2 regions of the Kitasatospora sp. NPDC092286 genome follow, and region 1 is predicted to be linked to the other one. Evidence: riboswitches for the same ligand, from Rfam matches in the RefSeq annotation. Region 1 holds a riboswitch; the other holds the start of a gene.
What was found. A riboswitch is a leader RNA that binds a small molecule or an ion and turns the genes downstream of it on or off. The one in region 1 is predicted to bind magnesium.

Region 2: another riboswitch for magnesium. It lies ahead of ACIQIB_RS07645 (NRAMP family divalent metal transporter); the one in region 1 lies ahead of ACIQIB_RS06070 (magnesium and cobalt transport protein CorA).

Annotation. Positions count from the first base shown of each region.
Region 1 is NZ_JBIVRD010000004.1:54,562-62,336, reverse strand. It holds gene ACIQIB_RS06075 (SIP domain-containing protein) at 100-417, shown strand; gene ACIQIB_RS06070 (magnesium and cobalt transport protein CorA) at 1,152-2,321, opposite strand; M-box (ykoK) riboswitch at 2,693-2,863, opposite strand; gene ACIQIB_RS06065 (RimK family alpha-L-glutamate ligase) at 2,966-3,898, opposite strand; gene ACIQIB_RS06060 (response regulator) at 4,126-6,750, opposite strand; gene ACIQIB_RS06055 (heme NO-binding domain-containing protein) at 6,760-7,299, opposite strand; gene ACIQIB_RS06050 (response regulator) at 7,616-7,775, opposite strand, start outside.
Region 2 is NZ_JBIVRD010000005.1:213,194-220,968, forward strand. It holds gene ACIQIB_RS07645 (NRAMP family divalent metal transporter) at 130-1,773, opposite strand; M-box (ykoK) riboswitch at 2,125-2,298, opposite strand; gene asnB (asparagine synthase (glutamine-hydrolyzing)) at 2,461-4,293, opposite strand; gene ACIQIB_RS07655 (ABC transporter ATP-binding protein) at 4,537-5,304, shown strand; gene ACIQIB_RS07660 (FtsX-like permease family protein) at 5,301-7,775, shown strand, end outside.

The sequences.
Region 1 (7,775 bases):
TACCGGCCCCACCCACGCGGGGAGCGGCTCGGCAAAGAAGCCCGGAGAACGCCGCCCGGCCACAGCGCCTTCCAGGGATTTCAGGTTAGCCTCACCTAAGTGAAACGGGTCGGCCGGGCGTCGACTCCCCCGCTGCGCCCGCTTCACCCGTTCGCCTGCCCGCCCGTTGAAAGGAGCCGGCCTTGTCCACCGCCACCACCCCCGCGTCCGCACCCTCCCGCTCCTGATCGTCCGCACCACAGCGGTCACCCCGCACATGTTGCCGGCGAGGCCGCCGCCGTCCGGGAGCTGCGCCGCCACCTCGTCGGCGAACGCGGAATCGACCGCCGCGCCGTCTGCTTCATGGGCTACTGGCGTACCGGACGCACCGAGGACCAGCGCGCCGACGAAGGCCCCGCCGCCGACACGGACGACTGAGCCCCCGGTCGGTGCACACCGCCCCGGCGCGCGGCCGGGCACCCGCCGGTCCCGGACCGCTCCACGTCAGCGGAGTGCCGCCGCGTGGTCCGGCCGCAGGGGCCGCCCGGTCAGTCCTCCTGGGTGGCCGTCAGACCCCACCGGATGGCCCGGCGAGGACCAGCACCGCGCCCAACGCCCCGGCCGCACCGACCAGCGCCCGCTTCGCCGTCTGCTTCATCGCGATACGCCCTGACGATCCGTCCGGACCGGCCGCACGTGGAACCGCGCGGCCGTCCGTCGCCGTTCTTCGGCACCCGAACGACCCTACGGCGGCCCACTGACAAGTGCGGCGGACCAGCCCGCTACCGGTACTCCCGCAGCCGCGGCCGGACGCCGATCGCCAGGCCGGTGCCGAGGGTGACCGCCTCCTTCAGCCGCCCGGCCGGGGTGCGGGACGAAGGTACGAGAAGGCGTCCGCCCCCTGCCCCGCGGCGACGGGGCAGGGGGCGGCGCGGGCCGTGCCGTCCGGCGGGGAGGCGCGGTTCAGCGCACGGCGATGACGGCCGCGGCAGCGACGACCGGCGGCCGCGGATGCGGCGGGCGGTCGTGGTGGCGTGCCGGGCGGTTCATGCCCTTCATCCAAGCCGTCGGCGCGGGCGGGGGGCAAGCCCCTCCGGCCCGCCCTGACGGAACCCTGACGCCCTGTCCGAACGTCGTGCCGCTCACGGCGGGTCACGGGCGAGCCGCGGCACTCAGAGCCAGTTGCGGCGTTTGAACACCAGGTAGAGGCCGGTGCAGACGAGCGCCATCAGCCCGATCGCGAACGGGTACCCGAACGCCCACTTGAGCTCCGGCATGAGCTCGAAGTTCATGCCGTAGACGGTGCCGATCAGGGTCGGCGCGAAGAGGATGGCCGCCCAGGAGGAGATCTTCTTGATCTCGTCGTTCTGCACGTGCCCGGCCTCGGCGAGCTGCTTCATCTCCTCGTTCTGCCGCTGCGAGACCAGGGTCGCGTTGACGGTCAGGATGTTCTGCAGCATCTGCCGGAAGCCGTCCACCCGCTCGGCGGCGTACGTGGCGTGGTCGGCCACGTCCCGCAGGTAGCGCTGGAGCTCGTCGTCGGTGCCGTACTTGCCGAAGCCCGCCTCCAGGCTCTTCATGATCTCCAGCAGCGGACGGGTGGCCCGCTGGAACTCGATCACCTCGCGGGAGAGTTCGTAGATGCGGCGGGACACCTGCGGGTCACCGCCGAACACCTCGGTCTCGATCTCGTCGATGTCGTGCTGCAACCCGGCGATCACCGGCGCGTACCCGTCGACGACCGCGTCCAGCACCGCGTACAGCACCGCCTCGGGGCCGAGCGCGAGCAGCTCCGGGTCGGCCTCCAGGCGGCTGCGCACCGCGGAGAGGTCCGGGGCCTGCGAGTGGCGCACGGTGAGGACGAAGTCGGGGCCGACGAAGAGGTGGATCTCGCCGAAGTCGACCTCCTCCACGTCGTCCAGGTAGCGGGCGGCGCGCAGCACGACGAAGAGCGTGTCGCCGTAGCGCTCCAGCTTCGGCCGCTGGTGGGCGACGATCGCGTCCTCGACCGCCAGCTCGTGCAGGTTGAACCGCTCGGCGGCCTCCAGCAGCTGCGCCTCGGCGGGCCGGAACAGGCCGATCCAGGCCATCGTGCCGGGCTTGCCGGGCAGCTGGCGGTAGATGTCGGCCAGGCTGGCGGGTTCCTCGACCCGGTGCCCGCCCCGGTAGACGGCCGCGTCCACGACGGAGCGCTCCAGCGTGACGGGCTCCGCGGGCTGGTCGGGCCTCGGGTCCATCGAGTGCTCGGGCGCCGGCTGCGCGTCGCCGCCGCGCGGCGTGGTGACGGAACGGGAGAACGGACGCTTGCTCGCGCGCACGGCGCGCACACGCCAGTCGGACATGGCGGGGTACCTCCACGGGTCGGTGTCCGCCGCTGCCGAGGCCGGGGGCCGCGGGGTCGGGCGGGGCGGGGGCGGGAGGCGCCCGGCCGTCCTCCACCGCGCACGGCGCCCGGACCACGCGGCCGGAGCCGCCGCTGTCAGCGGCGGGCGGTACGGCGGCGGGGTGCGGGAGCGGTACGGGAGGAGAAGTGCCGGGTGCCAGGAGAAGAGGGGGACGTCCTGGGGCGGGGCCGACTTCGGCCCGGACTACTGCTCTCCACAGGTCTCACCTCCTCGCCGTCGGGGCGCCCGTACTCGGGTCGCCGTTACCGGGGCCATCAGGGAGATCCACACCACGCGCCGCGGGCACACCTGGCCGCGGGACGGGCGGGGCACCCCTGATCTCGTCAGAGCTTTGGCACGCCACGGCGTAGCACCCGGGGGTGCAGCCACTTGGGATCACCCCTTAGGCCGGGGAGACCTGTCCTGAACCTGGGCGTCTCTCGACGTCGTGGGGTCAGTGGCCTGTGTCCGTGGCGACGCCTCACCGAACGAGGTGCCTTCACAACTGTGCCAAGTCTAGTACCCGCGCGACCGCGCCCTTGACCAGGGCCTCCGCCGAGGCCTCCACCGGGGCCCCGACGGGCCCGGGCCGCCGCTTCGGCTCAGCCCAGTGCGAGGTGGGCGGCGGTGTACGGCAGGGCGACCGTCTCCAGGCCCCCGACGCTGCCGAACACCGGGTGGACGTTGACCTCGAAGACGACGCCGCCGTTCTCCGCGCCGAGGTCGACACCGCCGAGCGGCAGGCCCAGGGACTTGGTCGCGGAGACGGCCAACTCGGCCAGACCCGCAGGCAGTTCGCCGTCCTCCAGCAGCGTCGAGACGGCGCCCTGGATCTCGTTGCAGGGCGCGTCCGGATCCGGCTGGACGTGCTCGACCGCGCGGACGACGCGCCCGCCGAGCACCACCACCCGGTACTGGTGGCGCCGGCCGTCGGCGTTGAAGTTCCCGGCGTCGCGGGCGATCAGCCAGTCGGCGCCCGAGGCCACGTAGTGGTCCGCGGCGGCGGTGAGCTGGTCGCGGGTGGTGACGTGGAAGACATCGTTGCCGCCCATTCCGACGGTCGGCCGGGCCCAGACGTCGCCGCCGAGGCGGTCGAAGGCATCGACGGCGGCCTCGGGGGTCGGCCGGGAGAGCGCGATGGTGGGCATGTGCGCGATGCCGTCCCGGCTGAAGCGCTCGACGGTCCGGTCCTTCTCGGTGGCCGCCCGCCAGCCGTCCGTGTCGGTGCCGAGCGAACGGGCGCCGTACGCGCGGAGCCGCTGCTGGCAGGCCTCGAAGGCGCGCCGCTTGTGCGGCGGTATCTCGTAGACCAGCACGGTGTCCGCCGTCACGGCGAGGCCCTCGGCCGGCACCTCCAGGCGGAGCCCGCCGTCGGCGGCCGGGCCGATCCGGCCGGTGCCGCCGCGCATGAAGTGCCGCGCGTCGAGCAGGACGGGCGCCCGGCCGGTGAGCATCCGCGCGGCGGTGGCCAGAGTCTCCCGGCTTCCCTCGGTCGAGCTGTGATCCGTCATCAGAACGAGCTCGCTTCGCGGCATGCCGCCATGGAACAGGCCCCGCCCGGCCCGGGCAAGAGCGTGTTCCAGGCCTGGCCCCGCCTCCGGTGGCCGGAATCCTCTTCGTTCCCGGTCGGACCGGGGCCGGGTCGGTGCCCGCGTCCGGGCCCTGGCCGAGACCGCTCGGCTGCTCGATGCCCGTGGTGGCGGCATCGGCATGCTTCACATCAGCGACCTCTTCCTCGCCCGCGGCCCCTGAGCGAGGCGAGTCAACCGAGACTGTGGCTTTCCAGTTCGGTGAGAATCTCGAAGAGCTGACTCTTCGCGCGAAGGAATTCGTCACTCATTGCACTCACACTGAATTCCCCAAGGGTTTCCGCGCGGGCTTGTGCTTCGATCTCCGCTGCCATATCGGCCAGCACGTCAGCCCCCAGGGCCCTGGCGCTGGACTTCAGCGTGTGAGCGGCCCGCCGCACCTCGTCGTTCTGCTGACTGCCCGACATGGCGGATATCAGTTTCGGCGCATCTTCCACAAACAGCTCGGCCAGTTCAGCAACCGAGGAAGCCCCGCCCAGGTCGTCACAGAGACGCTCCAGAACCTCTCGGCTGACCGAAGTGTCGGAGTGCTCCGGCTGCGGGGTGGTGTCCTGCTCGCCGCCGGGTGCGGACACACGGCTCAGCGCTTCAGCCAACTGGTCACTCTTTATCGGTTTCGCTATGTAGTCGTCCATGCCCGCGGCAAGGCAGATTTCGCGGTCGCCCTGCATCGCGTTCGCCGTCATCGCGATTATGTAAGGACGGCGGCCGGCCTCAAGCATTTGATTGATCTTCCGCGACGCCTCGAGGCCGTCCATGACGGGCATCTGCACGTCCATCAGCACGACGTCGTAGCAATCATTGAGGACGGCATCGACGGCCTGACTGCCGTCGTCGACTATCTCGGCGGTGTGGCCGAGTTTCCGCAACATCAGCGTAGCGATCTGCTGATTCACCGCATTGTCCTCGGCCAGCAGGATTTTCAGGTCAGAAGACGCGCCGTCAGGAGACGTACCCTTGCTCGGGGAAGGGCTCACCCCGGCGGGTTCCCGCTTGCCCACGATGACCGTCACAAGCGCATCATGCAGCTGCGAAGCCCTTATAGGCTTGGTCAGGACCGCGGAGAATTCTTCACGGTCGATCAGTTCTCTGGACGTCACCAGTGAGGTTGCCAGTATGAGCGGCAGACGTTCACGACCCAGGATCCGGTGGATCCTCCTGGCCAGCTCCACGCCATCCATCTTCGGCATCATCATGTCGATGACTGCCACATCAAACGGATCGCCCGACTCAAGTATTCTGAGGGAATCTTCGGGGAAGGCCGTTTCATAGGGCACCATGTTCCATGAATCAGCGTGCCGCCTGACCACTTCGCGGTTGACCGCATTGTCATCGACAATGAGCAGGCGCTTCAGTCGCAGTGGTTCTTCCGCGACAGGCGGCAGACTGCCTTCGGCGACCTCCAGATTGATTTCGAAGCTGAAGACAGAGCCGACACCGCTCTTGCTCTCCACCTTCATGAAACCATCCATCATCTCGACGAGGCGCTTGCTGATCGCCAGCCCCAGGCCCGTCCCCCCGTACCGGCGAGTGGTGGACGAATCCACCTGGCTGAAATCCCGGAAGAGTCGATCCATGCGATCTTCAGGGATGCCTATACCCGTATCCGAAACGGAAAAATGCAACCGCGTGGCCCGGTCGTCCCCGTCGACATCCTCAGTGGTTCTCACCGAGACTACGACTTCACCGGTCTCGGTAAATTTAATCGCATTGGAGAGGAGGTTGGTCAGTACTTGCCGGAGACGCATTCCGTCGCCGACCAGCCTGTCCGGAACGTCAGGCTCAACCAGGCAGGCAAGTTCGAGCGATTTTTCTGCGGCACGGGTGGCAATCACCCCGACCGCGGAATCCATCATATCACGCAGGGAGAACGGCCGGCTCTCCAGCTCCAGCCCGCCGGCTTCTATCTTGGAGAAGTCCAGAACGTCATTGATGATACCAAGCAGGGCCTCCCCGCTGGAATTGATGATATCAACAAAGTTTCGCTGTTCGGACGTCAGTTCAGTAGACAGCAGCAATTCAGTCATCCCGATGACTGCGTTCATCGGGGTCCTGATCTCATGACTCATGGTGGCCAGGAACGAGCTCTTGCTGCGGGCCGCGGTCTCCGCGACCGAGCGCGCGTCCTGCAACTCCCGCTCTGCCTTCGCCCTTTCAACCACGCGTGACAGCTGAGCGCCGACCTGAATCAGCAGCTTCGTGAGCATCTCGTCCTGGCTGATTTTTCCCGGCGCGGCAAAGAACTCAAGCACAAAAATGACTTCGGATTCACAGAAAACAGGAAGCGTCAGGAACTCGGTGATTCCGAGTTCACGACAGGACTTGATGTAATCTATTTCTTCGTCCTCGCTGCCGACGGTGCCTGTCAGCGCCTCGGTGGACAGCAGGGCGCGTCCGGCCGGCCCACGCCCCCGGGGAACCATGAGCCCATCATTCGCCTGCAGCGCTCGCAGGTGTTCCGGATCGTCCGCCCACCAATAACGCGAGTACGAGGCAAGCATGCCGCTGTCCGGCGAGAACGACAGCGCATGACCGGCCGGGCACCCCGTGAAGGTGCATATTCCTTTTACCGCGGCAAGCAGCGGATCGCTCACCTGGAGCGCGTTGTTGCATGCCGCAGCCACCGACTCCAGCAGTTCCAGACCCCGCTGCTTCTCGAGCTCCTGGTTCTTTGCGTCATGCAGCTTGCGAATCATTTCCTCTGATATCAGCTCGGCCTGCCGCCGCGCCTTGCGTTCCTTGTTCAGTAGGCTTTCCAGCAGAGCTGCTTCCCGATCTATATTCCGCTCACGCTCCACCGTAATCTCCTATGACGCTAGCCTTACTTCAAATACGCATTCTTCGTCCCCTCGCCCGGTGCATCTGGGCTGCTTGATCTGAACGGACTCCCCGAAGTGAACGGCCGCACCCTCGATAAGTCCTTCGCCGAACCAGCACAGCTGTCGTTCCGACCTGTAGCTCATGATGAGTACATCATCGGACGACGTATCGAATCTGAAACTAGGCACATCGGCACCGGGATAGAGCCGCCTCACTTCGGGATGTATGATGTCGTTCAGTGTCAGCAGGAAGGTTCGAGCCGAGCTGTGTCTCTCGAAGAACACGGGATATCTTTCGGCGAAGATCGGCAGCGCCTCGCGCCCCAGCCAGCGAACAATTTCGTCTTCTGACATACCGAACATGGACGCCGCTTCGGCAACTATTTTCAGGAACTCGGCATCCGGGTAGTTGCCGAGCGACGTATACACTCCCTCAACACCTGCAGCGTTGATCAGGTCTTCCCATGCGGTCAGGCCGTACTTCTGCGAGACCACCTCATTGAAGAGATCAAAAACGACGCCCTTCATCGCATCTCATCCCCTTGCCCTGACGTCTCGACGGCAACCAAGTCCACGGATCCGAGGGTGCCGGCTTTCACGAGTGCCGCGATTGATTCTCGAATGCCATTTTATGCGAAGACATCTTCATCGCTTATTACTGTGGCGTCTCCAGCAGCCGCATATTGAATGAGCGGAACCAGCATACGCCCGCCCGGACACCGGTGCGACTGGAGGGGAGGATGGCAGACCGGTCGCCATGGAGCGCTCTTGCCCCCGTACACCTTTGGCGCCGCGCGTGAGCCGGTACAGTGCGCCTTTAGGGCCTTTAGGGCGCGGCACGCCTTCAGCCGGCGGCGGCCCCTTTCGATCCATCTCCCCAGACACCGACGGAGGACCGCTTCCCGCGAAGGGATATCTCTCCGACGAAGACGAGGTCGTCGGAATGCCTGCTCAGCATGGCGTAGGTTTCGTTTGAGATCAAAATCGCGTGCGGTACCTCTTTG
Region 2 (7,775 bases), on a different contig from region 1:
TGTGTCCTCCAGTGGTGCGCTTCGATGATCGCGGGTACTCCGTTCTACGCCCGTCGGCCCGGGATCCCGGTCAGGCGAGCACCGGGCGGGCCCGCAGGTCGGTCGGGGCGAGTCCGGAGGCTCGGCGGCTCAGTGGTTGAGCGCGACCTGGACGATCTTGACGACGACCAGGACCATCGCGACCAGCAGGTAGCCGCGCAGCGCGCCCATGCCGATCCTGTAGGCGGTGGAGACCGTGGGCCGGGCGAGGGTCTCCAGCGGCGGCATCCGCCAGTTCTCCCGCCCGGTGCGGTCGATGCGGTCCTTCTCGGTGCCGGTGCGCCGGCGGACGAAGGAGTACCCGGCGGCCGACACCCCGAGGACGCCGCAGACCGCCATGACGGTGAGGATGGTGTCGGCGCTGATGTCCGGGAAGAGCACGGCCGCGGTCAGGACCACCGAGAGGGTGACCAGGACGCCGACCACCGCCGCCGTGAAGGCGTTGGTCCGGGGCCCGTTGACCCAGGGGCCGAGGACGTCCTTGTCGTTGCAGAGCAGCAGCAGGAAGACCGAGGCGGACGGCAGCAGCACGCCGGCCAGGGTCTGGACGCCCTCGGTGAGCAGACCGAGCGGGGAGCCGGGGATCAGCACGATGGTGGCGGCCACCGTCACCAGGCCCGCGTAGACGGCGTAGAAACCCTTGGCCCCGCCCACGCCCCGGTGCAGCGAGTGCTTCACGCCGAGCACGTCGCCGACCGCGTACGCGGTGGAGAGCGAGACCGCGAAGGCCCCGATGATCGAGGCGTCCAGCAGCGCGATCGCGAAGAGCACCCCGGCGAGTTCGCCCGCCTTCACGGCCAGGCCGTGCGCGATGCCCGCCGCGTCGGTGAACTGCCCGAAGCCGTCGGTGCCCGCGAAGGCCGCGGCGGTGAAGCCCGTCATCGCGGCGGCGCCGACGACCACGACGACGATGCCGATCCACAGGTCGACCTTCTCGTAGGCCATGAAGCGCGGGGTGATCCGCTTGTCGATGACGTACGACTGCTGGAAGAACAGCTGCCAGGGGGCCACCGTGGTCCCGACGATGCCGATGATCAGCAACATCACGGTGGACAACTGCCCGGCGCCGCCCGGCAGGTTCGGCACGACGAGGTCACGGGCCATCCGCGTCGCCGACGGGTGGATCAGGAAGTAGACCGGTACCAGCAGCAGCGAGCCTGCGCACAGGGCGATGGCGATCCGCTCGAAGCGCCGGAACGAGCCGGTGAACGCGGAGGCGATGATGACCGCGGCGGCCAGCACGACGGCCAGGGCCTTGGGCAGTCCGAGGTAGCCGGCCGCGAGCGTGATGCCGATGAACTCGGTGACCAGCGTCAGCGCGTTCAGCAGCAGCAGGTCGATCACCGAGAAGGCGCCCCAGAACCTGCCGAACCGTTCCAGGATCAGCCGGGCGTGGCCCACCCCGGTGACGGCGCCCAGGCGGAGCACCATCTCCTGGTTGACGTAGAGGACGGGGACGAGCAGCAGCAGCGTCCACAGCAGGTGGGTGCCGTAGTTCTGGCCGGCCTGACCGTAGGTGGCGAAGGCGCCGGCGTCGTTGTCGCCGACCATCACGATCAGGCCGGGACCAATGACCGCGAGCAGCGTCCTGAGCCGGGCGGAGAGCCCGTGGCGCGGGGTGTCGTCGTCGAGGCGGATGGTGCCGAGGGCGCCCTTGATGTCGCCCAGGTGGGCGTCGTCCAGTACGGCCGCACGCGGCGTGGGAACCTCGGGGTCGAGCATCACGTTCGTCATGACGTGCCTCCCTGACCCCTTCTCTGCGAGGGGGCCGGTCGGGGGCGCGCAGCAGCGATCCCCCCTGCGGGCGCACGGCACCGCGGCCCGCGGCGGCAAAGGGCCGGGCGGGCATGGCGGCGCGCCGGACGCGCGTCACGGCCGGGCCGGGGGCGGCGGGGCATGACGGTGCGTCAGGAGTACGCGCGGGGGAGGTTGTTACCGCGTGCCGGGGGTGAGCGAAAGCAGGCGGGGGCCGGGGCGACTGTGGCCCGGACTACTACTGTCCATGTCTCTCGCCTCCTCCCGGCCGGCGACGCACCACGGGTGCGCCGGATCGACACGGCAAGGAGCGGGCCGACCCGCCGGGCCGGCACACCCCTACTCGTCAGAGCTTTGGCACTTCACGGCGTAATCCCCTTGGCGGGGAAGCCACTTGGGATCAACCCTTAAGTCGGGAGGATCTGTCCTGAACCTGGGCGTCTCTCGACGTCGTCGGGTCAGTGGCCTGTGTCCGTGAAGACGCCTCACCGAACGAGGTGCCTTCTTCGTCTTCTGTCAAACCTTGAGAAGCATAGCCCCTCCGCCGAACGGGTCTCTACAGCTTTGTAGAAGCTTGACCGGGACCTGGGCGAAAGCGGGTGGAACGGGGCCCGCTCCCGGCCCGGGGGTGTCCGGGGCGGGAGCGGGCGGCGCGGGCGGCAGGCCTCAGAGGGCGAGCGCGGGGCGGTGGTGGTCGAGCCAGAGCGCGAGGTCCACCACCCGCTCCAGCCGCAGCCGGTGGCCCCACTCCAACTGGTCGGCCGGGGTGTCGAGGCTGGCCTTGATGACGGTCTCGTCGGCGATGTCGCGGACGTGCGGCGCGTCGAGCGCCTCCCGGGCGAGCCGCTGAAGGCCGCTGTTGTAGTCGGCGTGGTGGGTCGCCGGGTAGTGGTTCTTGGGCCGCCACAGCACCGAGTCGGGGGCCAGGCCCTGACCGGTGGCGCGCAGCAGGCTCTTCTCCCGGCCGTCGTAACTCTTCATCGACCAGGGGGCGTTGAAGGCGTACTCGACCAGCCGGTGGTCGCAGTAGGGGACGCGGACCTCCAGCCCCTGGGCCATCGAGAGGCGGTCCTTGCGGTGCAGCAGCTGACGCAGCCAGCGGGTCAGCGAGAGGTGCTGCATCTCGCGCTGGCGGTGCTCGGCGGCGCTCTCGCCGTCCAGGTGCGGGACGGCGGCCAGCGAGGTGCGGTAGGTGTCGTCGCGGAACTCGCCGATCCGCAGGTGGGCGGCGAGGTCGGGGTTGATCGGCATGGCGGCCTCGTCGCCGGTGACCAGCAGCCACGGGAAGGTCTGCGCGGCGAGCGCCTTGGGGTTGTGGAACCACGGGTAGCCGCCGAACACCTCGTCCGCGGCCTCGCCGGAGAGGGCGACGGTGGAGTGCTTGCGGATCTCGCCGAACAGCAGGTAGAGCGAGGTGTCCATGTCGCCGACGCCGATCGGCGAGTCACGGGAGACGACCACGGCCCGGCGGTTCTCGATGTCGAGCAGGGTGCGCGGGTCGAGGACCACGGTGGAGTGGTCGCTGCCGATGAAGGCGCCGGCCTCGGCGGCGTACGGGGTGTCGTGGCCGGTGCGCAGCACGTCGCCGGTGAACTGCTCGGCCTGGTCGCTGTAGTCGACGGCGTAGGAGCGCAGCTTGGCCTGCGGGCCTTCGGACAGCCGGAGTTCGTCGGCGACGAGCGCGGTGACGACGGTGGAGTCGAGGCCGCCGGAGAGCAGGCTGCAGAGCGGGACGTCCGCCTCCAGCTGGGCGCGGGCGGCGCGGTTGACCAGCGAGCGCACCCGCTCGACGGTGGTGTCCAGGTCGTCGGCGTGCGGGCGGGCCTGGAGCTCCCAGTAGCGGCGCTCGCGGATGCCGTCCCGGTCGAGTACGAGCAGGCCGCCGGGGTGCACCTCGCGGACGCCGGCCCAGACCGTGGGCCCGGTGTTGAACAGCAGGCTGTAGGCCTCGCGCAGGCCGTCCGCGTCGACGGCGGGGGTGACCTCGGGGTGGGCGAACAGGGCCTTGGGCTCGGAGCCGAAGGCGAGTCCGCCGCCGACGGCGGTCCAGAACAGCGGCTTGACGCCGAGCCGGTCGCGGACCAGCAGCAGCCGCTCGGCGCGCTCGTCCCAGATCGCGAAGGCGTACATGCCCTCCAGCCGGTCGACCAGGGCGTCGCCCCACTCCTGGTAGGCGCGCAGCACCACCTCGGTGTCACTGCGGGTCTCGAACCGGTGTCCCCTGGCGCGGAGTTCGGCGCGGAGCTGGTGGTGGTTGTAGACCTCGCCGCTGTAGGTCAGCACCACGCCCGGGTTTTCCTGGCGGTCGGCCATGGGCTGGGCGCCGCCGTCGATGTCGATGACGGCGAGGCGGCGGTGACCGAGCGCGGCGTGGGCACCGAGCCAGATCCCGCCGGCGTCGGGCCCGCGCAGGGCCATGGTCGCGGTCATCGCCTCGATGACGGGGGCGCTGTGGCGGACGTCCTGATGAAAGGACACCCAGCCGGTGATTCCGCACATGCGCGTGCACTCCTTGTGGCGGACAGAGTCGGACGGAGCAGGTGGAGCGGGTGGGACAGGCGGGGCGGGTGGGTCGGACGGGCCGTCGCCCGGCGGCGCCCGGTCCACCAGTCGGGCGGTGGTCACCTGCGGTTCCAGCGGAATCGGACACATTTTCTGCCACCCCGATGGCACGAGCGGTCGTCGCCCTGCATATATAGTTCACCTGCATATGCAGCTGAACAGCTCAATGAGGGGGAAAGTGTGTCCCGCACCGATCCGATCAGGACCGCCGGCCAGGCCGTCCTGCGTCTGCAGAACGTCACCCGGGTCCACGGGCAGGGCGCGTCCGAAGTGCACGCGCTGCGCGGGGTCGAACTCACCGTGCACGCCGGAGAGTTCGTCGCCGTGATGGGCCCTTCCGGGTCCGGCAAGTCCACCCTGCTGACCCTGGCGGGCGGCCTGGACGCCCCGAGCGCCGGCCAGGTGCTCGTCGAGGGCTCCCCGCTCGGCGGGCTCAGCCGGGGGCGGCTCTCCGCCGTCCGGCGCCGCTCGATCGGCTACGTCTTCCAGGACTACAACCTGATCCCGGCCCTCACCGCCGCCGAGAACATCTCGCTGCCGCGCGAACTGGACGGTGTCTCCGGCCGCGCCGCCCGCCGCGAGGCCCTCGCCGCCCTGGAGGAGATGGGCATCCCGGAGCTCGCCGACCGCTTCCCCGACGACATGTCCGGCGGCCAGCAGCAGCGCGTCGCCATCGCCCGCGCACTGATCGGCGAACGCCGGCTGCTGCTGGCCGACGAGCCCACCGGCGCGCTCGACTCCGCCACCGGAGAGTCCGTCCTCGCCGTCCTGCGGGCCCGCTGCGACGCCGGGGCCGCCGCCATGATGGTCACCCATGAACCGGCCCACGCCGGCTGGGCCGACCGCGTCGTCCTCCTGCGCGACGGACGGATCGTCGAGGAGCGCACCCGCCGCCCCGACGGGACGCTCCGCGACCTCGGCGCCGGCCACCCGGAGGTGGCCCGGTGAAGCTCAGCGCCTGGCGGGTCGCCCTGCGCATCGCCCGCCGCGACGCCCTGCGCGCCAAGGGCCGCAGCGCCCTCGTCGTCGCCATGGTCGCCCTGCCCGTCATCGGCGTCACCGGCGCCGACATCGTCCACCGCAGCGGACAGCTCACCCCGGCCGAGCGCGTCGAGCGGGTGATGGGCGGCTCCGACGCCCTGATCAGCGCCCTCGCCCCGGGCCGCACCGTCGAGCAGGCCCCGTTCGCCGACGACGGCACCCTCACCCGCACCGCCACCCCCGGGAAGCCCGCCACGCCCGAGGAGACCAAGGGCGCGGCCGTCGAACCCGCCACGCTGGTGGCCTCGTTGCTGCCCCAGGGCAGCGTCCTCACGGCGGCCCGGCCGGGCCCCGAGGCCAGCGCCGGCTCCCGCGAGGGCCTGCTCCGCACCGACACCGCCGAGGCCGACCTCACCGACCCGGTCTGGGCCGGGCGGCTCGATGTGGTCGACGGCCGCGCCCCCGGCGCCCCGCACGAGGCGGCCGCCACCCGGGCCTTCCTCGAACGGTCCGGGCTGCGGCTCGGCGGGACGACCGCGGTCAAGGGGCTGGACCGCACCCCCTTCACCATCACCGGCGTGGTCGAACACCCGGGCGACCTCAGGAAGGTCGAACTCGTCGCCCGCCCCGGGGAGCTGATCACCCCGCTGGCCGAGGCCCGGGACAGGGACAGGCCCGTGGCCGGTATCGGGTCGGCGGACGAGAAGCCGGTGAGCACGGACGCCTGGCTGGTCCGGCTCCCCGCCGGGGCGGTGATCGACTGGGCCAAGGTGCGGGAGTTCAACGCGTACGGCTACACCGTCACCTCCCGCTCCGTCGCCCTCGACCCGCCGGACCGCTCGGCCGTCCCCTACTACCGGGACGGCCCCCGGTACGCCGAGACCTCCGCCCGGACCACCACCGCCGTCATGGTGGCCACGGTCACCGGCATGGCGCTGCTGGAGGTCGCCCTGCTCGCGGGCCCCGCGTTCGCGGTCGGCGCCCGCCGCTCGCGCCGTCAGCTCGCCCTGCTCGCCGCCGCCGGCGGCAACCGGACCCACGTGGGCGCGGTGGTGCTCGGCGCGGGCGTCGTCCTCGGCCTGGCCGGTGCGGTGACGGGTGTCGTCCTCGGGATCGGCCTGGTCGCGCTGGTGCGGCCCTGGATCGAACGGGCGGGCGGCAGCCGCTTCGGCCACTTCGACCCGGCGCCGCTCGACCTGGCCGCCATCGCCGGCATCGGCGTGGCCACCGCCCTGCTCGCCGCCGCCCTGCCCGCCCTGCAGGCCGCCCGGCGGAGCGTCACCGCGGGCCTCTCCGGCCGCGACACCGTCAACGCGCCGAACCGCTGGATCACCCTGCTCGGCCTGGTGATGCTGGCCGGCGGCGCCGCGCTCGCGCTCTACAGCGCGGGCAGCGGCACCGGCATGCCCGGCACCCCGGTGGCCGGCGGGTACGACGCCCGGACGCTCGGCGTGCTGGGCGGCTCGGTCAGCGCCGAACTCGGCCTGCTCGCCTGCACCCCGGTACTGATCTCGCTCTTCGGACGGCTCGCCCGCTTCCTCCCGATCGCGGCCCGGCTCGCCCTGCGCGACTCGGCCCGGCACCGTTCCAGGACCGCACCCGCCGTCGCCGCCGTCATGGCCGCCGTCGCCGGTGCCGTCGCGGTCGGCGTCTACACCGCCAGCACCGACGCCCAGGCCCGGCAGGACTACCGGCCGCAGACGCCGAACGGCGCCGTCACCCTGACCACCGGCGTCGACAGCCCCGACCTGCCGAGGCTGCGCGCCACGATGGAGCAGGAGCTGCCGGACCTCGGCCCGCGCGGCGACCTCTACCAGGCCGTCTACCGCTTCTGCGCCAACTGCTCCAGCACCGTCCACCCCAAGGGCGGCGACCGGACCAGGCGGTTCGCCGGCCAGGGCCGGCTGGTCGTCGGCGACGACGCCGTCCTGCACAACCTGTTCGCCGTGCACGATCCGGCCGCCGAGCAGGCGCTCGCCGCGGGCAAGGCGGTCGTGTTCGACCCCTCCTACCTGTTCGACGGCAAGGCCGTGTTCCAGCTGCGCGGCGGCGGCGCCCCGTTGCAGCCCGGCGAGATCCCCGCACCGGACGTCCAGGAGGTCGGCGTGGAGGCCGTCCTGGTCGACAACCCGTCGGCCGCCCGGTACGGACAGGTCCTGGTGAACCCGGCGACGGTGCACAGGCTCGGGCTCTCCGCCCAGGCGACCGGTGCCATCTGGCTGCCCGCCACGCCGCCGGACGACAAGGCGCAGCAGCGCGCCGACGCCGCAGCCGCCCGGCTGGACCGGATGGCCGGCGTCGGGGTGGAGCGCGGCTACCAGCCCAAGAGCGACCTGGTCACCCTGTCGCTCAGCGGGTTCGCCGCCCTCGTCGTCCTCGGCGCGGCCGGCATCGCCACCGGCCTCGCGGCCGCCGACTCCAGGCACGACCAGGCCACC